DNA from 2 places in the Aureibacillus halotolerans genome. Region 1 is predicted to be linked to the other one. Evidence: predicted binding sites of a transcription regulator. Region 1 holds the regulator's gene; the other holds the start of a gene.
What was found. The regulator Rex, encoded in region 1, represses fermentation and respiration genes when NADH is low (regulators of the CRP and FNR family bind a similar motif). The targets are predictions, from matches to a motif close to TTGTGAAATATTTCACAA.
Positions count from the first base shown of each region.

Region 1 (12,603 bases):
CACGGTATTAGGCTACGCCGATCCTAAGCAAATACTGACGCGTTCAGGAGCTCAGCCTGGTGATGTTCTCTTTGTCACAGGTTTTGTCGGTGAATCGGGAGCAGGGTTGGACACCCTTCTGAAAAATGGAAGGCATATGCGTTTTTTAGACATGGAGGCGGAGATTGTCAGAACTCATCAACGCCCAGTGCCGCGCTGTGTGGAAGGCCGTCTCCTACGTGAGGCAGGTAGTACATGTGCAAATGACATTAGTGATGGCCTTGCCAGTGAGTTGTGGGAAATCGCGGAAGCCAGCTCATCAACGCTTGTCATCGAAGAAGATGCTATTCAGTTTCGCGGCTATATGCTAACGCTTGAGCGAAAGCAGGCGCTTCAGTATGCATTCAGCGGAGGCGAGGATTTTGAGCTTGTCGGCACGATTGCAGCTGACAAATGGCCGCTGCTGGAAGAACTGTTTAAAGCGAAGACCTCAGTGCCTGTGACACGCATTGGGTATGTGGAGAGTGGACCTAGCCGTGTCCTCTCTCGACAAACCGGACGCGTGCTAGAAAAATCAGGGTACAATCATTTATCAAAAGGGGACAATCATGGCGACGTACGTGATTCATACGACAACTGAAGACGAAACGAAGGAGATAGCGCGCCGTTTAGGAGACGTAGTAGCACCAGGGACTCTGCTTACCCTAGAAGGAGATCTCGGGGCTGGAAAAACAACGTTTGTTAAAGGACTAGCGATTGGTCTCTCCATACAGGAGATCGTCAACTCTCCAACGTTTACGATCATTAAAGAGTATGAAGGTCGACTTCCTTTATACCATATGGACGCTTATCGTTTAGAAGGTGAAGAAGACGATCTTGGCCTTGACGAATACGTATACGGTCAAGGCGTTACCGTCATTGAATGGCCGGAATATGTTGAAGAAGTGCTTCCGGAGCAAAGGGTAAGTATCGCCATTGCTTATACAGAGAACGGTCGAACGCTGACGTTCAAAGCGGTGGGTCAGATCTATGAGGATTTATGTAGGGAGGCATTATCATGAAGGTGTTGGCCATTGACGCGTCAAATGCGGCGTTAAGTCTAGGATTGGCTGAGGATAAGCGGTTTGTTGCGGAAACGACTTCTGTCGGTTTGCGTAATCATGCCGTACGTTTGTTGCCAGCCATTGAGCATATGTTGGAAAGCGTTGGTTGGGTACCAAAAGATATCGGTACCGTCACGATTGCAAAAGGACCAGGGTCGTATACGGGTGTTCGGATGGGCGTGACTGTTGCCAAGACATTTGCCTGGTCCGTTGGCGCGAGGCTAGTGTCAATCTCTAGCCTTCAAGCGCTTAGCTTTAATGGGCCAAAGAGTGCGATGGTATGCCCCATATTCGATGCCCGGCGTGAACACGTGTATTCAGGGCTTTATCTAGACGGCATAAATCAGCTTGAGGATCGGTATGTTCATTTACAAGGTTGGATCGACGTTCTAAAGGACACTACGGACAAGCCGATTCATTTTATTGGCGAGCTTACCGAGCCTATACGTGATGTCCTACAGAAAGCATTTCAGGAACAGGCCGTGTTCGCATCCCTTCAAGCAAGTGTACCACGTGCCTCAGAGCTGGCGATTCGTGCAGAAGACTGGACGTCAGAAAGCAATGTCCATACTGTTGTTCCAGACTATTTAAAGCTGTCTGAGGCAGAAGCCAACTGGCAGCGCCGCACCACGTAGGGGGAGCCCAAATGCAGACATCTGTAACATTTAGACAAATGACGCTAGAGGACATAGACCAAGTGCTTCATGTAGAAAAGCATTCTTTTGCGACGCCGTGGAGACGGCAGGCATTTGTACAGGAGCTTTCCCAAAACCCTTATGCACACTATGTGGCAGCTGTTCATAATGAAACCGAGGTTGTCGGTTACTGTGGCGTCTGGATTATTCTTGACGAGGCGCATGTGACCAACATTGCCTTGCTTCCTAGGTACAGAGGGAAAAAGCTAGGCGAAGCGTTGCTCCATTGTGCGCTTGAAACAGTGAAAGCCAAAGGCGGGAAGACCGTTTCATTAGAGGTTCGATTGTCCAATAAAGTCGCTCAAAATTTGTACACAAAGTTCGGCTTTAAAAAAGGTGGCATTCGTAAAGGCTATTACACAGACAACAATGAAGACGCAATGGTAATGTGGGTGAATTTAACATGACAAACGAGTATATTTTAGCAATCGAAACGAGCTGTGATGAAACCGCTGCGGCAATTATTCGAGATGGAAAAACAATCGTATCAAACATTGTTGCCTCGCAAATGGATAGCCACAGTCGCTTTGGTGGTGTCGTTCCTGAAGTTGCGTCGAGGCACCACGTTGAGCAAGTGACGATGGTCATTCAACAAGCATTAGAAGAGGCGCAAGTGACGCCTAAACAGCTGACTGCGGTTGCGGTAACGGAAGGACCGGGTCTCGTTGGTGCCTTGCTAGTCGGCATTCAGGCGGCAAAGACGTTTGCTTTTTGTCACCAATTGCCACTCATTAATGTGCATCACATAGCGGGTCACATCTATGCTGCCCAACTCAGCGAACCGCTCACGTTTCCGCTTATCGCCCTTATCGTGTCTGGAGGGCATACGGAGCTTATCTACATGAAGGAGCATGGAAGCTTTGAAACGATTGGTCAAACAAGAGATGATGCCGCGGGCGAAGCGTACGATAAAGTGGCTCGGGTTGTTGGTCTGCCTTACCCTGGAGGCCCTGAAATTGATCGTTTGGCTGCGGTGGGAGAGGCAAACATCCCATTGCCTCGGGCTTGGCTGGAAGAAGGATCATTGGATTTTAGCTTTAGTGGACTAAAATCGGCAGTCCTAAATGCATGGCACAATGCAAAACAACGGGGGGAAACGATTGACGCTGCGGATATGGCAGCGAGTTTTCAAGCGTCTGTTATTGAAGTAATTGTCGCTAAAACAAAAGAAGCTGTTAAACAAACCAACGCGAGACAGCTTATTGTAGCTGGCGGCGTGGCATCGAACAAAGGACTACGCGCTGCCATACAGTCTGAATTTAACCAGTCTGAGGTCGTTGTGACGATTCCTCCCTCTGCTTTTTGTACAGACAACGCGGCAATGATTGGAGCGGCGGCAAGTATGGCGTGGGCTCGTGGCATTCGAGCACCTCTGTCCTTGAACGCTCGTCCTTCTTACCCATTGTCACAGTGGTTAAGTGGAGAAAATAATAGCTAAACCATTGAGCATTCACGTTATTCTCCTGCGTGAATGTTTTTTAAATCCGAGTCCGAAGATAGAAAACGAAGAGAATTACTAGGAAATAAGTGAAGACACGACTGTGATGTCTGCTATAATAGAGCTTGGAAAGGCACTTTTTAGTAAAGACATTCATTCAAGAAGGTGAATAACGTGCATACGTGGGCATTCTGGGACGACGGAGACCATCCCCCCGCCTTTAATATGGCGGCCGATGAAATGCTAATGAAGTGGCACAGGGAAGGCCATATTCCCCCGGTGCTTCGTTTTTATGGGTGGGACCCAGGGGGACTTTCTGTTGGATACTATCAGAAAACAGAAAATAGATTTAATACGGCAGAACTCAATAAAAGAGGCTTTGAGCTTGTTCGTCGCCCTACAGGTGGGCAAGCTGTGCTGCATCATAAGGAATTAACTTATAGCATTATCGTCTCTGAAGATTATCCAACGATCCCTTCCACAATTAAGGAAACCTATAAGGTGTTGTCAGAAGGACTTCTCCGAGGCTTTGCTAAGCTCGGTGTAGTCGCGGAATTTTCTTTTCCAGCAGAGAACAAGCCGCTTGGCACGGCCAATTGTTTTGAGGAAGCCTCCTATTACGAGATCAATGTAGAAGGAAAAAAGGCAGCTGGCAGTTCACAAACGAGACAAAAGGGGATTATCTTGCAGCATGGCTCGATTCCAATTTGGATGAGGGCTGAGGATTTGTTGGAGTTGTTTCATTACCCAAGTGAGCGGACAAAGGAGCGGGCTTATCAACGCTTTGCCTCTAAAGCATTTAGTCTTCAGGAAGTGCTCACTCCGGAAACGACATTAGCGGATATTCGCGCCGCCTTTTTCAATGGATTTCAGACGAGTCTGAATGTACCGTTTGAGAGGCTCGAGCTTTCGAACGACCAGGTAGAGGAGATCGAGCAGTTAGCAGCAGAAAAGTATCAGAATCCAGCTTTCTTATATTCTCGTTAGGAGGAAAAGACATGGCGAAAAAAACGATGGCAGAAAAACGCGAAGGCATGTTACGTAAACCGGAATGGCTGAAGATTGACTTTAATACGAACAAAGAGTACATGGATCTCAAAAAAATGATGCGCGAAATGAACTTACATACCGTTTGTGAGGAAGCCAAATGTCCAAATATTTATGAGTGCTGGTCTGTTCGCAAGACAGCGACGTTTATGATCCTTGGCTCCATTTGCACGAGAGGTTGTCGTTTCTGCGCGGTAACTTCAGGAAAACCGACCGAATTGGACTTGGCAGAGCCGGAGCGTGTGGCAGATTCTGTAGTGAAGATGGGACTAAAGCATGTGGTTGTTACAGCGGTGGCGCGCGACGATTTGGAAGACGGAGGCTCAGAGGTGTTTGCTGAAACGATCCGTGCCATTCGACGGAAAATGCCACAAACGACCATTGAGGTGTTGCCTTCAGATATGAAGGGGACGTATGAGAGCATCAAAACATTAATGGATGCCAAGCCAGACATTTTTAATCACAATATTGAAACAGTGAGAAGGCTTACCCCTACGGTGCGTCATCGTGCGACCTATGATCGCTCGCTTGAGCTGCTTGATCGTGTCAAATCCATCGCACCTGACACGCCAACGAAATCAAGCATCATGCTCGGGCTCGGGGAAACGAAGGAAGAAGTCATTCAAGCGATGGATGATCTACGTGCTCATCGTGTGGACATTATGACCATTGGCCAATACTTGCAGCCATCATTCAAGCATTTAAAGGTAGAAAAATATTACCATCCTGATGAGTTTGCGGAACTGAAAGAGATCGCTATGCAAAAAGGTTTCCAGCACTGCGAATCAGGGCCATTGGTCCGTTCCTCGTATCATGCCGATGAACAGGTGACACCAGAGGCGAGAGCACGACAAATGGGTGGCGGTTGTTCTATTTAATGTAAAAGGGGTTGTCCAACAAGTCATGGGTATGACTTTCGGACAGCCCCTTCGATGTGTATAATGGTTATCCACAAGCTTTTCCACATCGTACACAGCACACTCAGGTTTAAAGGATAATGCTTGTGGCAACTACACTTCTATTAAGAGTGGATATGTGTATAAGTTTGCGAAAAATTGTGGATAACGTGGATAACTTTGTGTATAACTTATCCTGACAGCCTTTTGTGCTGTGGATAAAAATGCTGTGCAAAAAATGGTTCTTGCATTTAAGCGTTATCTGTGGAGCATTCGTCCCATTCGACGAGCAAATCCTCTAGCGTTTGATTGGCTTGTTGTAGAGCCAGTTGGACGTCATGGGCTTTTTCATGATCTTCATACGTTTCAGGCTGCAATAATGCCGTTTCCAACGCATTGATTTCATTTTCTGTTTGCTGCATTAATTCCTCAATCTCAGCCATACGACGCTCCTGCTGGCGCTTTTTCCGCTTCGCGTCCTTCTGCTGCTCAAAAGACTCCTTCGACTCATTTTGTGCCCCATCTTCTTGGTCAGTTTTCGGTTGCTCTAGTGCATCAAGCGCGAGCCTTTCCTTTTCCTCTTCCTTTTTACGAAGATAGTAATCATAATCTCCAAGATAGGTTGTAAGTCCGCTAGGCAACAACTCAAGCACCTTTGTCGCAATTTGATTCATAAAGTAGCGGTCATGAGAGACAAACAATATCGTGCCTGAAAAGTGACTTAATGCCGCCTCAAGTACCTCTTTTGCATCAATATCCAGATGGTTTGTCGGCTCATCGAGCAACAATACGTTCGCTTTTTTGAGCATTAGAATGGCTAAGGCGAGGCGTGCCTTTTCACCACCACTCAACGTATTGACGATTTTCAAACAATCGTCACCAGAGAAAAGGAAATTTCCAAGGACCGTACGAATATCCTTCTCATCAAAGGACGGGTAACGGTCCCACAGCTCCTGAAGCACTGTTTTTGTAGAACGTAACTGTGCCTGTTCCTGATCATAAAAGCCGAGCGTGATGTTGCTGCCAAGTTGAAAGCTGCCTGTGCTTGGAGGCATTTGTCCACGCAGCATGTGCAACAACGTCGTTTTCCCGACGCCGTTCGGACCTACGAGAGCGGTGCGTTCCCCGCGGTCGATATGGAAGCTGGATGAAGGGAACAACGGCTCCTTTTGATCATCGTATTGCAATGTCACATCACGGACTCGCAACACATCATGGCCGCTGACCTGATCCGTTGGGAACGTAAAGGCTACCGATTTCTCCAGACCATCAGGACGATCCATCCAATCGCGTCTTTCAAGCTGCTTTTGGCGGCTTTGTGCTCGCTTTGTTGTGGATGCACGTGCAATGTTCCGTTGAACAAAATCTTCAAGTTTATGTTTTTCTGATTGCTGCTTCTCAAATTCCTTCAAGTCTCGCTCATACTGGAGCGCTTTTTGCTCCTGATAATACGAATAATTGCCAGAAAAGCGTTGAGAATGGGTTCTCGAAATCTCGTATACCTGATTCACAATCTTATCAAGGAAGTAGCGGTCATGGGAGACAAGCAGCAATGCGCCAGGATACCCTTGCAAATAGCCCTCAAGCCAAGTAAGGGTGTCAATGTCAAGATGGTTTGTTGGCTCGTCCAAAATGAGCAAATCTGGTTTTGTGAGCAGTAGCTTTCCAAGCGCGAGCCTTGTCTTTTGGCCACCACTTAAGGAAGACACGGTTGTGTGATAATAGTCAAAGCCGTTAAATTGTAAGCCGCTCAGTATCCCGCGGATATCGGCTTCAAGCTGATATCCATTTCGTGCTTCAAAATCCGCACGTAGAGTATCATATTCCTTCATTATTTTATTGTAGCTCGCTTCGTTGCTTAACGTTTCTTCGCTGCCCATTTTCGTCTCAAGCAAACGAATACGTTGTTCAATGGCCAGCAGGTCGCTGAACTCGTCTAGCATTTCATCCCAAATGCTTTTGTCAGATGAAAGAACGGCCTGTTGGGGCAAGTACCCGACAGAAACTGCATTCGGAATGATCAGTTCCCCTCCATCGTGTGGAAGCTCGCCAGCGATCATTTTGAGTAAGGTTGATTTACCGGCACCGTTTCGACCAACGACAGCAACGCGATCACGGTGTTTAATTTCCATTTTTATCGAAGACAATATGGTTTCAGCCCCATACGCTTTCGAAAGCTGGTTGGCTTGTAATATAATCAATAGATTGTCACCTCAATTCATGTCCAAGTGTAGCGCAAAAGCCTTTCATAGAGCAACTGTTTGCTAGTCGTCGGAAATGATTCTAAAATTGCAGTTCTAAGCAAATATGGTATGATTTAAGAAGATCTTTTAAGAGAAGACGAGCTGGAAAATAAACTATATCAGCGAACTTATATAGAAAATGTTTGGTTCGTAAAAAGGAAGGTGCTTTGCGCAGTGGATCATGAACAGCCTAAAATTCCCCAGGCAACAGCAAAACGATTGCCTTTATACTATCGTTTTCTAAAAAACCTTCACAGCTCTGGAAAGTCACGCGTGTCCTCCGCTGAGCTTAGCGAAGCTGTAAAGGTGGATTCAGCAACGATTCGGAGAGATTTCTCTTACTTCGGTGCGTTAGGAAAAAAAGGATACGGCTATAATGTCGAATACCTGCTTCGTTTTTTTCGTGAAACGCTTGATCAAGATGAAGTGACAAGAGTGAGCTTAATTGGCGTTGGAAATTTAGGAACGGCTTTTTTGAACTACAATTTTATTAAAAACAACAATACAAAAATTGAAATGGCATTTGATAGCGATCCAGACAAAATTGGGACAAAAATAAGTGAAGTTCCTGTGTATGGCATTGACGAGCTTTATCGAATGAGGGACAATGGTGTAAGCGTTGCGATCCTTACCGTTCCTTCGCCTGTCGCTCAGCCGACAACCGACCGTTTGATTGAAGAAGCTGGTGTACGAGGCATACTAAATTTCACCCCGGCTCGTTTAACGACTCCGCCAGAGGTGAGAGTGCACCATATCGATTTATCCGTGGAGCTCCAGGCTCTCGTCTATTTTCTTAAAACGTATCCCAAAGAAGGGGGGGAATAACGCATGCTAGGACCAGTGAGTATTGGGCTAATTGCCGTTGTTGGATTGCTCGTGTTTGGCCCCAAAAAATTACCCGAGCTTGGAAAAGCTGCCGGAAATACACTTCGTGAGTTTAAAAATGCGACCAAGGGATTAGCGGATGATGAAGAAGAACAAAAAGAACAAAAAGAACAAAAAGAACAAAAAGAACAAAAAGACCAGAATGACCAAAAGGCAAAAGCTGAGGTAGAGACTTCACCAAACGACAATCAGATCAATCAGACTAAATAGGGTGACGATCATATGAAAGACAATCTAAACTTACTCGTCGCAGAGCACATTGTTGAGCTGCGAAAACGTGTGATCATCGTGGTCGTTGCGCTTGTTGTGTTTACCATTTTGGGACTATTTTTGTCAGATCCATTGTTTGTGTACTTAAGTGAAAACGCCTATCAGGAAGACCTTAAAGGCTTTCGAGTACAGGACCCACTCAAGGTGTATATGCAGCTTGCTTTTATCATTAGTCTTATTTGCACGTTTCCTGTTGCTCTTTATCAGCTTTGGCGATTTGTCGCCCCGGGTCTTTTTTCCAATGAACGCAAAGCAACGTTAAGCTATATTCCGATTGCGATTGCGCTGTTTTTAGTCGGATTGGCGTTTTCGTATTTTATTCTTTTCCCGTTCGTATTAAACTTTATGCTTCAACTGTCAGAACGAATGGGCATCGAACCTATGGTTGGTGTGCAGGAATACTTTACGTTCTTGTTTCAGATCACGTTGCCATTTGGTGTGCTGTTTGAGCTGCCAGTGGTCGTGTTGTTTCTCACGCGTCTCGGGTTATTGACACCGACGCTGCTGAGGAAAATCCGGAAGTATTCGTATTTTGTCTTACTGATCATCGCTGGGTTGATTACACCACCGGATATCTTTTCACATATGATGGTGACCGTTCCACTGTTGCTGCTCTATGAATTATCCATTGTAATCTCAGCCTATGCGCTAAGAAAAAAGCAACGCAGTGAAAAGGCGAATGAACAGACAGTATAAATCAATAATTGCACACTGAAAACCAGTTTCATAGCGGAGAGCTGTGCAGAATGCATACAATTTTTGTAAAGAGGCTGAGACAGAGCTAGTTTATTTTTATAAAACTCTCGAACAATTCATTTGTTCGGAGTTTTTTTTTTTACAAGTAAGGCATTAACCGCTTCGTCAAAATACTTCGCTTTCCGCGGGCACGGCTTCAGCTTCCTCGGAAAGCAAGCTTTCCTGCGGGATCTTCAGCTCGCGCTGTTCCCGCAGGAGTCTACGTATGTTGACTACGCTGATGTTTGTTTCTGCTTAAATGGTTTTTATTTTGTCCCGATCTCATATAACGAGTAAGAAAGCGTGTTAAGGCGTGATTGCTTACCAAACAAGACAAGTAAATGCATCGTTTCAAGCAAACTTATATCACCTAGCGCAATATTGATGCAGTGGTGGCTTTAAGTTTAATCATCTTCAACACTGACTGCGCTGGAGTGGAAGCAAGGCGAGATAGATCGATTGACATCTTGAGAATAACACCAGCTGTATTCAGTATTTAAAGCAATGCTCACAATCCTGTATTTTTTAAAAGATCGCCATTTAGTACCTAAGCAGATCTCTACGCTTAATGTCACATCATAAAAAATGAGTGCATTAAAAGCAGCCACTAGCGAGACTCCAGCGGCAAAGAAAACACGATGAGGTCCTTTCGAATCGATGTTGCACTTGTACCCGTAGGGTGTAAAAGCGAGCTAAGCGAGACCCTACAGAGCTCGAAAGCGATCGAGGAGGCTCGCAGTTCGCCCGGCGGCAAAGAAATCACGATGAGGTTTTCTCGAGTCGATGATGCACTTGTACCCTTTAGGGTGAAAGCGAGCGTATGGCAGCTTGTATCAAAAGCAAGACAACATTGGTTTGTAGCTTTACCCAGTGATCTCTAAGCGTGCCTGCCAAATAAAAGGGGGGAAGTTGAGTTAACAAGCATAATTTTTCCAGGCTAAGAGTACTCTTTCGGCAAAAGCAAGGTTTTTCAGAGCTTTCATAGCGGACTGTTTTTTCTTTTCGGCGAAGAATGGTAAAATACTCAGAAGGAAATTGCGAGCGAAAGCGCTTGTCGTATTCGCCCAATCGTTAGTAAATAGGGAAAGGGGCCGTCTTTAGTGCCTATCTATGCCGTTATTGATATCGGTTCAAATACCGTTCGACTCGTCATTTACCAGGAGAAACCGTCTGGTCGCTATGAGGAGCTCCATAATGTGAAAATTGTAGCACGCCTTCGCGAAGATCTAACCGAAGATCTTGTCCTTACAGAAGCAGGCATTAAGAAATTAATTCATATTTTGACTCATTTTAATAACATTCTCGATGAGCAGCATGTGGATACGATGATCTGCGCAGCTACAGCGGCGATTCGTCAAGCGGTCAATCGCGAGGATGTGAAACGCCGAGTATCTCAGGAGACAGGATTGACGATGCGAATCCTTTCTGAAGAGGAAGAGGCCTATTATGGGTTTTTGGCTGTCAAACACTCGATCATGGTCTCAGAGGCGATCACAATTGATATTGGCGGGGGGTCTACAGAGCTTACATATTTCAAGGATCGCGATATCCAGGAAAGCATTAGTTTACCATTTGGTGCCCTTACCCTGAAACGCCGCTTTTTTAATGCAAAAGAGGATAAAGCTTCATTAGAGAAACTGCTCCTGTTTTTGCAAGCTCAATTTGAAGCGATTCCGTGGCTGCAAACGGGCATTCCGGTCATCGCGATCGGTGGAAGCGCACGCAATCTTGCCTTGATTCATCAAGGGCTGCATCATTATCCGATTGGTGGGCTGCATCAATATGAAATGGACCCAAGTGAGATTCCGACCGTGCTCAATGAGCTCATTTCATTGGATGTGTCTGATCGACAGAAAGTAGAAGGCTTATCAAAGGATCGAGCTGACATCATCATTCCCGCGATCAGCAGCTTCCAAGCGTTATGTGAATGTATCGAGGCTCCGAAATGGATACTAAGCCGAAAAGGACTACGTGAAGGCTTGCTGTATGAAATGATACACCGAAGCAATGGCGTGACGCAAAGTGAGGTGTCCGTTTTAGATAAGAGCATGACGGAGCTTGAAAACGATTTTGGTACAGATACGTCTGACACAGGTGAGGTCGTCCGTCTCGCCAAAATGCTTGCCGACCTCTTGGAAGAGCATCGTTTTTTTGAGCTCGAGGCGACAGATAGAAAGCTGCTTGAAAGTGCAGGGCGATTGTTTCAATTAGGCCAGTATATTGATCGCGAAGCTGCCAGCCAGCATACGTTTTACGTGTTGTCCAACCGGACTATTGACGGATTGTTTCATGAACAACGTGTAAAGTTGGCTCTTGTGGCCTCATTTCATTCCAAAAGCCGACTGGAAGAATGGGCGCAACCATTTAAGGGTTGGTTTTATAAAAAAGAACGCAAGACGCTGTCGTATTTGGGCAGTTTACTGAAGTTCTCCAAGGCGCTAAACGCGACAGATCGAAAAATTGTCGAAGCTATATCTCTAAAAGAGCACGAATCGCATGTCGAATTTATCATTCATTGTCGTAAGGACTGTCTCTCTGAATCCTATCAAGCGGAAAAATACATTAAGCATATTGAAAAAGCCATAAAAAAAGAGATTGTGTTAACGTTTGAGGAGATGGGTATGTAATTTACGTAAGCTTTACAGTGACAGAGTGGTTGCTTTGGTACACTTAAATTGACATACATAGTGAAAGGTGAGATTCGTGGCCGAGGAAAAAGAGAGACACTTACGAGATCATGCGTTTTACAACAATCGGGAGCTGAGCTGGATCGCCTTTAATATGCGCGTGCTTGAAGAGGCTGAGGATATTACAAATCCACTTTTAGAGCGCCTGCGCTTCTTATCCATTGTTTCTTCCAATCTAGACGAATTTTTTATGGTACGAATGGCTGGGCTCAAGGATCAAATTGAAGCAGGGTTTAACCAGCCAGAAAACAAGGCAGGTCTAACGCCTCGCCAGCAACTGTTTTTGGCGACTGAAGACACAACGACGCTTGTCGCGGAGCAATACGAGACGTACCAGCGCATTCTTAAAGAAATGCAGGAAGAGCTAGACGTCGCTGTGTTGCCATACAGTGAGCTAGATGAGGAGCAACGAAACCTTGTCGACACGTACTTTCATGACCATGTGTTTCCTGTGCTTACTCCACTAGCAGTGGATTTGTATCGGCCGTTTCCATTGTTGCTGAACATGAGCATTAATTTGGTGGCTCATCTAAAAAGCAAGGAAGGCGTTCAACGGCATGCCATTGTGCAGGTCCCAGCTGTGCTAGAACGGTTTATTCGATTGCGGACCAAAAATGGCGGTCAC
Region 1 is NZ_SNYJ01000022.1:1,963-14,565, forward strand. Features, by position in the region: gene thiL (thiamine-phosphate kinase) at 1-619, shown strand, start outside; gene tsaE (tRNA (adenosine(37)-N6)-threonylcarbamoyltransferase complex ATPase subunit type 1 TsaE) at 588-1,040, shown strand; gene tsaB (tRNA (adenosine(37)-N6)-threonylcarbamoyltransferase complex dimerization subunit type 1 TsaB) at 1,037-1,717, shown strand; gene rimI (ribosomal protein S18-alanine N-acetyltransferase) at 1,729-2,184, shown strand; gene tsaD (tRNA (adenosine(37)-N6)-threonylcarbamoyltransferase complex transferase subunit TsaD) at 2,181-3,215, shown strand; gene EV213_RS17880 (lipoate--protein ligase family protein) at 3,390-4,202, shown strand; gene lipA (lipoyl synthase) at 4,214-5,140, shown strand; gene EV213_RS17890 (ABC-F family ATP-binding cassette domain-containing protein) at 5,410-7,359, opposite strand; gene EV213_RS17895 (redox-sensing transcriptional repressor Rex) at 7,576-8,226, shown strand; partial or broken gene EV213_RS21145 (twin-arginine translocase TatA/TatE family subunit) at 8,230-8,397, shown strand; gene tatC (twin-arginine translocase subunit TatC) at 8,509-9,252, shown strand; gene EV213_RS17910 (Ppx/GppA family phosphatase) at 10,392-11,918, shown strand; gene EV213_RS17915 (RNA degradosome polyphosphate kinase) at 11,995-12,603, shown strand, end outside.

Region 2 (12,603 bases), on a different contig from region 1:
CCAAACTGTCCGTTGTCTTGCTGGCTTGAGAGTGTCCATTCGATCCACGGGGTTGTTTTTTTGATCAATGCCTCATCCTGGAGCACATAGGCGAGCGGGAGAAGACCGTCAAGATAATAGGGACCTCGTTCCCAATCATCACCAGTTCCGCCAAGCCAGCCGTTGTTTGGCCCGACGTCCTCCCAAAACGTATCGAGCTGGCCAGTAAAGCCTTCAGCTTGAATCTTCAGCTGATCTCGCAGCCAACCCTCAGGCTGAATTTGACCAAGGGGGAGCTCGGTAAGCGGGGCGGCTTTGTAGCCGATGGTGGATTTTGAGGATTGCATAGAACCTTTCATCAATGAATCACTCCTTTTGTGTAAGCGAAGCTGTACTTCGCTATGCTTACTATGATTGTAGGTGTTGAAAGCGTTGACAAAAAGAGCGTTTGCGAACTAGGATGTATACAATCATAACTTATGGATGTGAGCACATGGATGAATCAAAGCTGATATTTTCGGCGCCTCCTTTTCCGTCCTATTTGTCGAATGGGCAGGATACCTATCGCCCAGGACAACGCCATATGAGCCGTGACTCTTTAGGTGTGTTTGATTTGCTTGTCGTCACAGAAGGCGCTCTGTATATCGGAGAAAGCGACCGCAAGTGGACGATCCGCTCCAACGAGGCGCTCATTTTACGCCCGGACCAGCATCATTTCGGAACAGAACCGTGTCAGGAACGAACACATTTTCATTGGCTGCACTTTTATACGAATGAACCGTGGCACATGGAACACCGACGTTCAGAGGAACCCGCGGTGCAAACACAGCTCCCCGGCATGTTTCTCATTCAGCTCCCTCAGCATATTCGGCTACCTGCGCCAGATCAGACGCTTGCGGGGTTTCGGGATTTAATTGAAATGGAGAAGCAGTCAGGGCTTGCCGCGCGCTGGACACAGCAGACGCACTTTCAGCAGATTCTTCAAAGCTTGATTCAGGACCAGATGGCACCGGACGATCCAGTGGTCAAGCTAGCAGACGCTGCGACTGCGCTATTGCGCCGCGAGTACCAAAAGCCCTTTTCCTATGAAGGTCTTGGCGAACAGCTGCATTTCCATCCGACGTATATTGCGCGCTGTGTCAAACGAGTCTATCGGTGTACGCTGTTGGACTACTTGAATGGCTATCGCATTTCCAAAGCAAAAATGTTACTTATCTCAACCAGCTTTCCCATTGCCGAGGTAGGGGAGAAAGCAGGGTTTCAAAACCGGGTCTACTTTACGCGCAGATTCAAGGAGGCAGAGGGTGTGTCGCCAAAACAATACAGAGAGAGATTCCGTCGCCGAGGAGTAAAAGGCACAGATTAGTGTGGGATTGGGTTTCGGGTGCTGAGATGGTCGCAACTTAGCACCCGAAACCCCAGGGGTCTTACAATTGTGGTGACTTGAGAAGCTTGCAGGGGAAACGAGAGGCGAATCGAGCATAGCAGCGGGAAGGGAACGTCCATTTCCGTAGAAGCTCATCAATTATCCAAAAGAACAAAGCCACAGTGGTGGCATAAAGCGATCCCCTGTCGATTTCAACACCTAAAATGGAATGCTGCACATTCATAGGGTATACAAACCCAAATAGAACGCCGAAAATCAGATGAACGCCACATGCAACGGTCCTTCGTATTGACTCCTGCAATCGTCTACCGATAAAGTCGGATAAAAATGAAACAGGTACGCCATACAAAACGATAAATGGTGCAACCCATAGGCTAATCATAAAAGACATAGACAGTAATTCTAATGGTCGTTGCCACTCACCGAAAAACAGTGCGAAAATGAACATGAGACCTAAAGGCGTTGCGAATACAGCGGTGATCAGTTTTCTTTTGAACATACCAACATCTCCTGAGGAGTAAACTTTCCTTAATTTTACCATTATTTTCTGCATTTTGTTTCTATTTCACACATCGAATGTCCCTAATGTTCATCAACCTCGTCAAGAAATTCAGCGATGACCTTTGCCAGCTCTTCTGGGTACTCTCCATTAATGGCGTGCGAGGCGTCTTCAAACAACACCATTGGGCTTAATGAATGGCTCAAATTTTCTCTTCCGGTAGCCATGGCTTCGTCGGGGTGATGCATTGTTGATTTCCCAGCTAAAATGCCAAGCACGGGGATTTGAAGACTTTGTAGATCATCTTTAGAGAGAAGCCCTGGCATAGGGGTTTTACTTTTGAACGTCCGCATGCCTGTTTCAATTAAAGCACCAACGGGTCCAGCTTCATTGACTTCGGCCCCACCAGAGATATAGCTAAGCACCTCCTCGTGAATGGACGTTGGGATAAAGGGGATTGATGCCGGAATGGACGCGAGTATCATTGTGAAGGGAATGCTATCAAACACGTACACGGGGTCGACGAGGACGAGCGAAGCGATCTTGTCTTGCTGATGCAAGGCGAGATTAGCCGCATTCCAACCGCCAAACGATAGGCCCAACACATGCAGTTGCTCGTGAGGAAGCTGCATCATTACCTCATGTAGCCAAATGGCCTCGTCTCCATTCGTTTTTCAACAGTGCTCAGTCCAGGCTCACCAAGCAAGTCTATCGTGTAAACGGGGCGCTCCTTCATTAGGTCGGCAAGGTTGCTTTCCCACATCGGTGTTGAGGCAGATTTGCCAGGCAGCAAAAGCAAAGGAGTCTTCGTTGACTCTACATCGCCAAAGCCATACATCTGGACGACACCAAAGGTCGTTTCAATACGCTGTTGGGTATGTGGTTCTGGCAGCTCGTTCATCGCCGAAGCATACACTTCTTTGAATTCGGTCTCCGCTTCGTCTGATAAAAACCGACTGAGTGTCCCGTCGTCTCTAAAAAGGAAGCCGACAAGGATGACGCCCCCAGCCGAAATCAATGCTAAAATCCCCAAGCGTTTAACCCATTTTCGTTTCAATAAAATCAACTCCTTACCTCTACATTAAGTGATGACGTAACGTCACCTGCAAGGAGAAGATTATGAAACTGATAAACCATCCTATCCATCGTTTCTATCCTATGAAATCCGTGATAGTCTTAGAGCAAGAAGTTTCATAGAAATGCCTATCCTAAAGGACAAGGCAAAAAAAGTAGGGGGAAAAGATGGAGAAACTGTGGAGTATTCGTTTGATTCGTTTTTCAACGTTTTTCGGATTGTTTGGCACCTTTTTAGGGGCACAAATGGCAGGTAGCATGGACTATGCCCTACGCCCAGTTCATGCGCATATTTTATTGGTCGGCTGGTTGTCTGTATTTGCTTGGGGCATTTTCTACAAAGTGTATACGGTTAAATACAAAAGGCTTGTCACCATTCATAGCATCACAGCGATGATCGGCGCCTTCGGTTTAACCGCAGGAATGTGGCTCTACAATTTGAATCCATTCAATTGGAATGACACGCTTGTGCTCATCCTCTTTATCGTCGGAGGATTCATCCTTCTGATCTCCTTCTTCTTGTTTATGATCGTCACCTTTATGACGACAAATGAGGCGGAAAAGGAAGCGAATTAAAACGGGGTTTGAACACCTAATTTGTCAGTTAAAAAAACCGAACAATTCAATTGAAATTGTTCGGTTTATTAGTGATTCTCTTGTAACACTTCGCTTAAATTTCATCCATTCTTTATTTAGGGGTATGAATATTCTTTAGCGATAAAGTGTTAATGGATCGCTTTCTAAAAATAACCTTTAGCGTAAGTTTTCTGCGTTTTGATCTGTGACCCCCTATATGTTATAAATACATACATGTGAAACAAGGATGGGGTTAAATGTCTAATAGAGAAACAATAAGTATGGCATGTAAATCTGCATTCCCAAGTACGCTGCCTATCTTAGCTGGGTTTACCTTTTTAGGTATAGCTTATGGCATCTTTATGAATGCCTTAGGTTTTGAACCGATTTATGCCATCCTCATGAGTTTGATTATCTTCGCTGGTTCAATGGAATTTGTAGCTGCCAACTTATTAATGGTTGCATTTAATCCTCTAAATGCTCTATTCCTAACTTTAATGCTCAATGCAAGACATGTATTCTATGGGTTATCAATGTTAGAAACATATAAAGGAACAGGTAAAAAAAAGATCTATTTGATTTTCGGGCTATGCGATGAATCCTTCGCTATCAATAGTTCAGCAAACATTCCTTCGCATGTAGACAGAGGCTGGTTTATGTTTTTTGTAACTTTGCTAAACCATTCATATTGGGTGATTGGTGCAACCATTGGTAGTTTATTCGGGTCTATGCTAACTATAAACACTGAAGGATTAGAGTTTGTTATGACGGCTCTTTTCCTAGTTATATTTCTTGATCAGTGGACAAAAGAAAAAAAACCCTTTAGTTCACTCACGGGTTTGTGCGTGTCTTTTGTGGCATTACTATTGTTTGGTGCTGAACGATTTATTATTCCAGCCATGATACTTATTTTGTTTGTTCTTACTATAAAGCGCAAACCGCAAGAGAAAAGCACAGAGTGGTGAATGAATAGTGACGATCTTAGAAGAGTTAATTATCATTGGTCTTGTTGTGGTCGGAACGATGGCTACTCGGTTTTTACCTTTCATTATTTTTACAGAGGATAAACCTACTCCACCCTATGTGAAGTATCTAGGAAAAGTCTTACCTCCTGCCGTATTTGGATTGTTAGTTGTTTATTCGCTAAGGAATATTAATTTCTACGCGGGGAGTCAAGGGGTGCCTGAAATGATTGCGACATTATTAGTAATTGGGCTACATTTGTGGAAAAAGAATATGCTTCTTTCAATAGCGGGAGGAACCATTTTTTATATGATCTTAGTTCAAATGATTTTTTAGGTGCGTATTTTATAAACAAAGCGTGTTCAAAGGAAATTTATGATAGGAACACGATATGCCTGTGTGAGTTGATCGGTCGGTCCTCTCATGTTGTCACCTCCATAAAAACTTTAGACACTTTGATACCGCTTTTCAGAGGGCGTCTTAGAGTCGCAGTCATTATTTTCATCAACATCTATCACAACGGAGATTATTAAGCATTTTTAGAAAAATATTGTCATTTATACAAGGGATTGGCATGACGTTAAGCGAAAAGAGTACAGAACTGCGTTCAGAGAATGTGGCAGTTCTGTTTTTTATGTCGTGTCGAATGAATGTGAAAAAAGTAGGATTTTGGCTAACATAGATTAAGCTGTATGAGAGGGGGCTAAAGCACATGGGATTGAACATAAACAAAAAGACGACATCTGGGGGCTCTCGGTATCGGCGTATATTTCAGAATAGTCCATTAATGTGGCTGTGGGGAGCACAGTCAATTGCGACGATCGGGGATACTTTTTTTAACTTGTCCGTCATGTGGGTGATTTACCAACAGAGCGGCTCTGCTTTGCAAACTGCGCTTGTGGGTGTGGTTTGGCATGTGTCTGATATTATTTTCGGGCCAATTGCTGGTGTGTACGCGGATCGCTGGAGTCGAAAAAAGATCATGGTCGTGACCAACTTCCTCCTTGCTATCGTCGTTGCCATTTTTGCTGTTGTGATTTATGCCATGGGGTATCTTTCGCCAGTGGTCACCTACGTCGCTGTGTTTGTGATCAATTGCCTTACCTCGTTTATGAGGCCCGCACGCAGTGCCATCATGCCTTCAATCATTGGCAAGGAATTGCTTATTACGGCACAGGGCTTTTTCTCGACGGTCCAACAAGGCATCGCATTGCTTGCGAATGCGGCAGCCGGTATTGTTATCGCCTTCACAGGGGTCGTGTGGGCCATTGCCGGGAATGCCTTTACCTTTTTCGGTGCGGCGTTATGCATTCTAGCGGCAAAGCTTCCGGCACAGGCGAAGGCAGTCGCACCACCATCAGGGAAACCGATGCGTCTGGCACTGTTTAAAGAGTTGGGGGACGGGTGGCGTGTGATCTCGGAAAGACCGCTCATCAAATCAATGGTGTGGATCAATTTACTCATCAACGTCGTCACCTTTACGGGGCCACTCTATCCTGTCCTTGTAAGCGAGCAGCTTGACGCGGGTCCCGCAGCGTATGGGATTATCCAAGCGGCAGGGGTCGTAGGAGCCATGCTGGCAGGAATTCTTTGTGGAGTCATTGAACGTCGCTTTGGGGCAGGGAAAATCCTTGCCTTTGGGTGGTTTTTCGCGAGCCTCGCCTTGATCGGTATGGCCTTTTCCACATCGGTTTCAGTCACTGCAGTTTTGCAGGGGGTTTTGATGCTTTCCGTGATCATCGGAAATATTTCAATGGGAGCGGTTGAGGTGGCATTAATCCCGGAAGATTTCCGCGGAAGGGTCGTGGGAGTCATTTCTGCGATTTCAGTGCTGGCGATTCCCTTCAGTACGTTCATTGGTGGGTTGCTAGCAGATATTGTCGGTGTGGTTCCCCTCTTTGTCACCGCCGGCATTTGGGTGTTCGGCATCGCCTGTTATTCTTCGTTAAATCCACATATCCGCAATGCGAGGATCACGGAGGAGTGAGGAGTTTTAGGGAGAATTGGGGCTGCCCGGGAAGTCATTAAGATGACTTTTGGGACAGCCCTTCAATTCAATTCCAACTCATGAAGCAGCCCATGTTCCTTACTTCGTTGCGACCAATCGACTTACATCATTAAACACCCCGACATAGCTTTTCGTTTCCCCTGCGTGATTCTTCATCGGACTAATCGTCAGTAATCCTTGATAAATCTCCCCATTTTTACGCTTGTTCCAAATTTCCCCTTCCCAAAAGCCATCCTCTTCAATCGAGCGCCACATGGCTTCATAGAACGCAATGTTATGCCGTCCCGATTGGAGGATTGTTGGTGTTTTGCCTTTGACTTCCTCACTGGAATACCCCGTAATTCGGGTAAATGAAGGATTGATCTGCTGGATCACTAACTGCTTGTTCGTCACCATAATGCCTTCAGCTGTGCCATCAATAATCTTGCTGCTGAGGTCGACCTGCTCCCGGTAGTACAGGAAAATGACAATGACGAAGCTGACGATGGCGAACTCCGACAGCAGCATAAAAGCAATTGCATGATGCCCCGTGAACGATGCGACAGAAGTCAGTAGCAAAGGCGGGAAAAATCCACCTAAACCACCCATTGCCGATACAATGCCGTTCACAATACCGGCCTGCTTATTGAAATATAGCGGCACAAGCTTGAAGATCGTTCCGTTGCCAACCCCGACAGTGAATGCCACCGCAAGCGCCCCGACGGTATACCAAGGCAGTGAGGGCGAAAAGGACAAGAGAATGCCGCATAATGCCACACCGATAAAAACGATCATTAAAAGGATGTAAGGATTGTATCGATCGGCTAACCAACCACCGATTGGACGAAAGGCCGTTGCGATGGCAATAAAGATGGCTGTGCGAATGCCCGCGTCGACTGGCCCCAAGCCAAACTGATCGACCAATAGACTTGGCAGGAAGACAGTGAATGCCACGAATGCACCAAACGTAATGAAATAAAAGAGGCTAATCATCCAAAGAATTGGGTTCCGATACACAGCCCCCATTTGCTTAATCATGGATTGTTTTACTTTCGTTTCCTGCCTGTCGCCGAAAAGAAACGTCAAAAGCGCATAGGCGAGTAGGATGAACAAAGTCAGACGGATGGTGCTTTGCCAGCCGATAGAGCTCGCGATGATTGGTGCCCCAAACATAGTCAAGGCTGTTCCGATATTGCCGATGCCATAAATCCCGTTAATAAAGCCGTGCTTTTCCTTCGGGTAGTATTTCGGTAGAGACGTGACGCCAATGGAGAAAGTCGCGCCACCAACACCTAGGAGAAGACCGCCAACAATTAAATCGAAAAAGCTGTCAGCTGAACTAAGGGCAAGAACAGGCACTAACAGAATGATAAAGCTGATCAAGAAGGTGAAGCGAGCCCCGATGCGATCCGTATAAAAGCCGAACGGGATGCGTAGCACCGAACCTAAGACAACAGGAACGGCTGTGACAAGGGAGGCCTGACCAGCAGTCAAGGCAATGTCTTCACGAATGTAAGGCATCAAGGAAGAGAGCAATACCCAAATCATGAAGCCGATGACAAGACTGGACGTTTGCAGGGAGAGCTGAAACGTCGATTTTTTCATGTGATCGTTCCTTTCTATTGCAGTGATATGTGTATGGACATGATTTTAAATTGTTGTTAGTACTTTGTCTGTGAAAAATATCACAGGCTTTTGAGAAACGCTCGCTTTCGTCGTTGCTTTGCCTCATTCGGATGCTCATTGCCCGTAAGGCAACTCCGCTCCTCACTCGGCTTCGCGCCTCGAAAGACAAGCGTTTTCAATGCGCCTGGGGTTGGCTTTCGGGGAACGTTCGCTTTCGTTGTTGCTCGCCTCATTCGGATGCTCATTGCCCGTAAGGCAACTCCGCTCCTCGCTCGGCTTCGCGCCTCGAAAGGCAAACGATTTCAATGCGCCTGGGTTCGGGCTTTTGAGAAACGCTCGCTTTCTTTGTTGCTCGCTTCGTTCGGATGCTCATTGCCCGTGCGGCAACTCCGCTCCTCTCTCGGCTTCGCGCCTTGAAAGACAAACGTTTTCAATGCGCCTGGGGTTGGCTTTTGGGAAACGCTCGCTTTCGTCGTTAGCATTTCCTTGTTCATATGCTCATTGCCCATGTGCCAGTTATGCTTCACTCGAGGCCAGACTATTTTTTTTATTAGAAGTGTGATGTTTTTCACAACCTTGTTTTTTAATTGGTGGTTCAATGAACGTAAGAACTTCGTTTGGAGGGATTACGATGAAAAAGAAACCGTCACCGCTATGGCAACGATTGAATTATCTTAAGCCAATTGAAAAATATGCGAAGAACCATAGTCAATTACAGGATGGAAATCGGGATTGGGAAAATGTGTATCGGAATAGATGGCAGCATGACAAGGTGATCCGTTCCACGCATGGCGTCAACTGTACGGGATCATGCAGCTGGAACATCTATGTGAAGAATGGCATTGTCTCTTGGGAAGGGCAGCAGCTGGATTACCCGACGACTGGGCCGGATATGCCGGAATTTGAACCGCGGGGCTGTCCGCGTGGAGCGAGCTTCTCTTGGTATATCTACAGTCCGCTACGCGTCAAATATCCTTATGTGCGGAAGAAACTTCTCCTTCTCTGGAGGGAGGCGCTGGCAACTCATTCAAACCCAGTGGAGGCATGGGCGTCGATTGTGGAGGACAAGGAAAAGGCAAATTCCTACAAGCAAGCGCGCGGCAAGGGTGGTCTAGTCCGAGGAACTTGGGAGGAGGTCACAAAGCTCATTTCAGCCTCCGTTCTGTATACGATCAAAAAATACGGCCCTGACCGAAACGTTGGTTTCTCACCAATTCCGGCGATGAGTATGATCAGCCATGCGGCCGGCAGCCGGTTCATGTCGTTAATCGGTGGACCGATGCTGAGCTTTTACGATTGGTATGCGGATCTGCCGCCAGCTTCTCCGCAAATCTGGGGCGACCAAACGGACGTACCGGAGTCCTCTGATTGGTTCAATTCAGGCTATATCATGACGTGGGGATCGAATGTCCCTCTTACGCGTACACCGGACGCGCATTTTCTAGCCGAAGCCCGCTACAAAGGCACGAAGGTCGTTTCTGTCAGTCCTGATTATGCCGAGTCAACCAAGTTCTCTGATGACTGGATGTCTGTTCGACAAGGCACGGATGGTGCGGTGGCGATGGCGATGGGGCATGTCATTCTGAGCGAGTTTTACAACAAAAAGCGCACGCCTTATTTTGAGGATTACGCAAAGCGTTACACGGACTTTCCATTTGCCGTCAAGCTAAAGAAAACGGGGGATACGTTCACAGCTGATCGCTTTCTACACGCCAAGGACTTGGGCGTCCAAACGGAAAATGATGAGTGGAAACCAGCAATGTACAACAAGCACAATAACGGCTTCTCTATTCCTCATGGCACGATGGGCTCTCGCTGGGATGATAAAGGAAAGTGGAACTTGAAGATGGTCGATGAGGAAACGGGAGGACCGATTGAACCAGTACTCAGCTTTTTAGGTCGAGAGGACGAAGTGGTGCACGTCAGCATGCCGTACTTTGAGGCGGAAGAAAACAAAGCTGTCCCACGTGCGATTCCGGTGAAAAAGCTGAAATTGAATGGCGAAACCGTCTACGTGGCTACCGTCTACGATTTAATGCTCGGAAATTACGGTGTCGACCGTGGCATTGGTGGCGCAGTCGCAAAAACATACGATGATATCGCGCCTTTCTCACCTGCGTGGCAAGAAGGCATTACGGGCGTGGATCGCAACCTTGTCATCAAAATTGCTAGGGAATTCGCCCAAAATGCCGTCGATACGAACGGGAAATCAATGATCATCGTCGGGGCGGGCATCAACCACTGGTTCAACTCGGATACCATCTACCGTGCGGTTGTGAACCTTGTCCTGATGGTCGGGGCTCAAGGCGTGAACGGTGGAGGCTGGGCGCATTATGTCGGACAGGAAAAGCTTCGCCCAGCAGAAGGGTGGAGCACAATTGCGACCGCAAAGGATTGGGGAGGACCTCCAAAGCTGCAAAACGGCACATCCTTCTTTTATTTCGCAACAGATCAGTGGCGTTTCGAGGAGACACCAGTTAGTCAATTGACTGCCGCAACCGCTGATGGCGCACGTTACGATCATCACGGGGATTACAATGTGCTGGCCGCCCGGCTTGGCTGGCTGCCGTCTTATCCGACATTCAATCGAAACAACATCGAGCTCTATGAGGAAGCCGTGGCGAAAGGACATCGGACAACGGAGGAAATCGGAGCCTATATTGCGGCGCAGCTAGAGGAAAGAAAGCTGCAGTTCGCCATTGAGGACCCGGACAATCCCGTGAACTTCCCGCGGACGCTGTTTGTATGGCGAGCAAACTTAATCTCCAGCTCAGGAAAAGGGCATGAATACTTCTTGAAGCATTTGCTCGGAACGTCACACGGATTGCTCAATACAGATGAGGATAGCCTGCGACCAGAGGAAATTAAATGGCGAGACGAAGCACCAGAAGGCAAACTGGACCTTTTGGTCAATCTCGACTTTCGGATGGCTGGAACAGCGTTGTATTCCGATGTCATTCTGCCAGCTTCAACTTGGTATGAAAAGCATGATTTATCGAGTACGGACATGCACCCTTTTGTGCATCCTTTCAACCCAGCGATTGCTTCTCCATGGGAAGCCAGATCGGATTGGGACATCTTTTCTACCCTTGCCAAAGGCGTTCAGGACATGGCGAAGGAGCTCGATCTAGATGCGGTCAAGGAAGTGGTCGCCACGCCGCTGAATCATGACACCCCCGCTGAAATGGCACAGCCGTTTGGCGAGATCAAGGACTGGTCCAGAGGAGAATGCGAGCCAATTCCAGGCAAAACAATGCCGCAAATTCATGTCGTAGAGCGAGATTACAAAGAAGTGTACGACAAGATGGTCGCGCTTGGGCCAAATGTTGGCACGAAGCCCTATGGTGGCAAGGGCATTAGCTGGAAAATGGAGCACGAATACGATCAGGTCAAGCATGTGCTTGGAACGATTAAAAATGGCAGTGTGGCCGATGGCTGCGCCGATATCAGGGATGCGCGCGCTGCATGTGAAGCGGTTCTGATGCTTTCCTCGACGACAAACGGAAGGGTCGCTGTGAAGGCTTGGGAGGCGCTGGAGGAGAAGACGAGCCTGGAATTGAAGGATTTGGCGCAAGAGAGAGAAGAGGAGCTGATTACGTTTGATCAAATTACAGCTCAGCCGAAAACCGTCATCACTTCGCCTGCGTTTAGTGGCTCCGAAAAGGGAGGCCGTCGCTACTCACCGTTTACAACCAACATTGAGAAATTAATCCCATTTCGTACGATTACGGGGCGTCAATCGTATTTCCTTGATCACGAAATGATGAAGGAATTCGGTGAATCGTTCGCCGTCTTTAAACCCATCTTGAACCATAAGCCATTCCGGAGACAGCGACCGGACATTGAAGGCAAAGAGATTACGCTCAATTATTTAACGCCACATAACAAGTGGTCCATCCATAGCATGTATTTTGACGCCCAACCGATGCTGACGCTTTTCCGTGGCGGCCCAACCGTGTGGATGAATAAAGATGATGCCGCCGAGGTCGATGTCGAGGACAATGATTGGATCGAATGCTTCAATCAAAACGGGGTCGTCGTCGCTCGGGCAGTCGTTTCGCACCGGATTCCCCGTTCAATGGCGTTCATGCATCACGCACAGGATCGGCATATCCATGTCCCGGGGACGAAGCTAACGAAAAATCGTGGGGGTACGCATAACAGTCCGACGCGAATTCACGTGAAGCCAACACATATGATTGGCGGCTATGCGCAGCTGAGCTATGGCTTTAACTACTACGGGCCAACCGGAAACCAACGAGATTTGAACGTCATCATCAGAAAGCTGAAGGAGGTTGATTGGCTTGAAGATTAAAGCGCAAGTCGGCATGGTGATGAACCTGGACAAATGCATCGGTTGTCACACATGCAGTGTTACGTGTAAAAATACGTGGACGAATCGCCCAGGTGCGGAGTATATGTACTTTAATAATGTGGAAACCAAACCGGGGATCGGGTACCCGAAGCAATGGGAAGATCAGGAGAAGTACAAAGGGGGATGGGAGCTAAAAG
Region 2 is NZ_SNYJ01000005.1:63,660-76,262, forward strand. Features, by position in the region: gene EV213_RS07620 (beta-L-arabinofuranosidase domain-containing protein) at 1-338, opposite strand, end outside; gene EV213_RS07625 (helix-turn-helix transcriptional regulator) at 473-1,345, shown strand; gene EV213_RS07630 (hypothetical protein) at 1,407-1,865, opposite strand; gene EV213_RS21050 (alpha/beta fold hydrolase) at 1,949-2,500, opposite strand; gene EV213_RS21055 (hypothetical protein) at 2,500-2,922, opposite strand; gene EV213_RS07640 (hypothetical protein) at 3,108-3,515, shown strand; gene azlC (azaleucine resistance protein AzlC) at 3,773-4,480, shown strand; gene EV213_RS07650 (branched-chain amino acid transporter permease) at 4,488-4,814, shown strand; gene EV213_RS07655 (MFS transporter) at 5,191-6,465, shown strand; gene EV213_RS07660 (nitrate/nitrite transporter) at 6,565-8,070, opposite strand; gene EV213_RS20685 (hypothetical protein) at 8,151-8,324, opposite strand; gene EV213_RS07665 (hypothetical protein) at 8,394-8,600, opposite strand; gene EV213_RS07670 (nitrate reductase subunit alpha) at 8,723-12,406, shown strand; gene narH (nitrate reductase subunit beta) at 12,396-12,603, shown strand, end outside.
Region 2: the regulator Rex is predicted to act here: its motif matches at 8,648-8,665, upstream of EV213_RS07670 (nitrate reductase subunit alpha).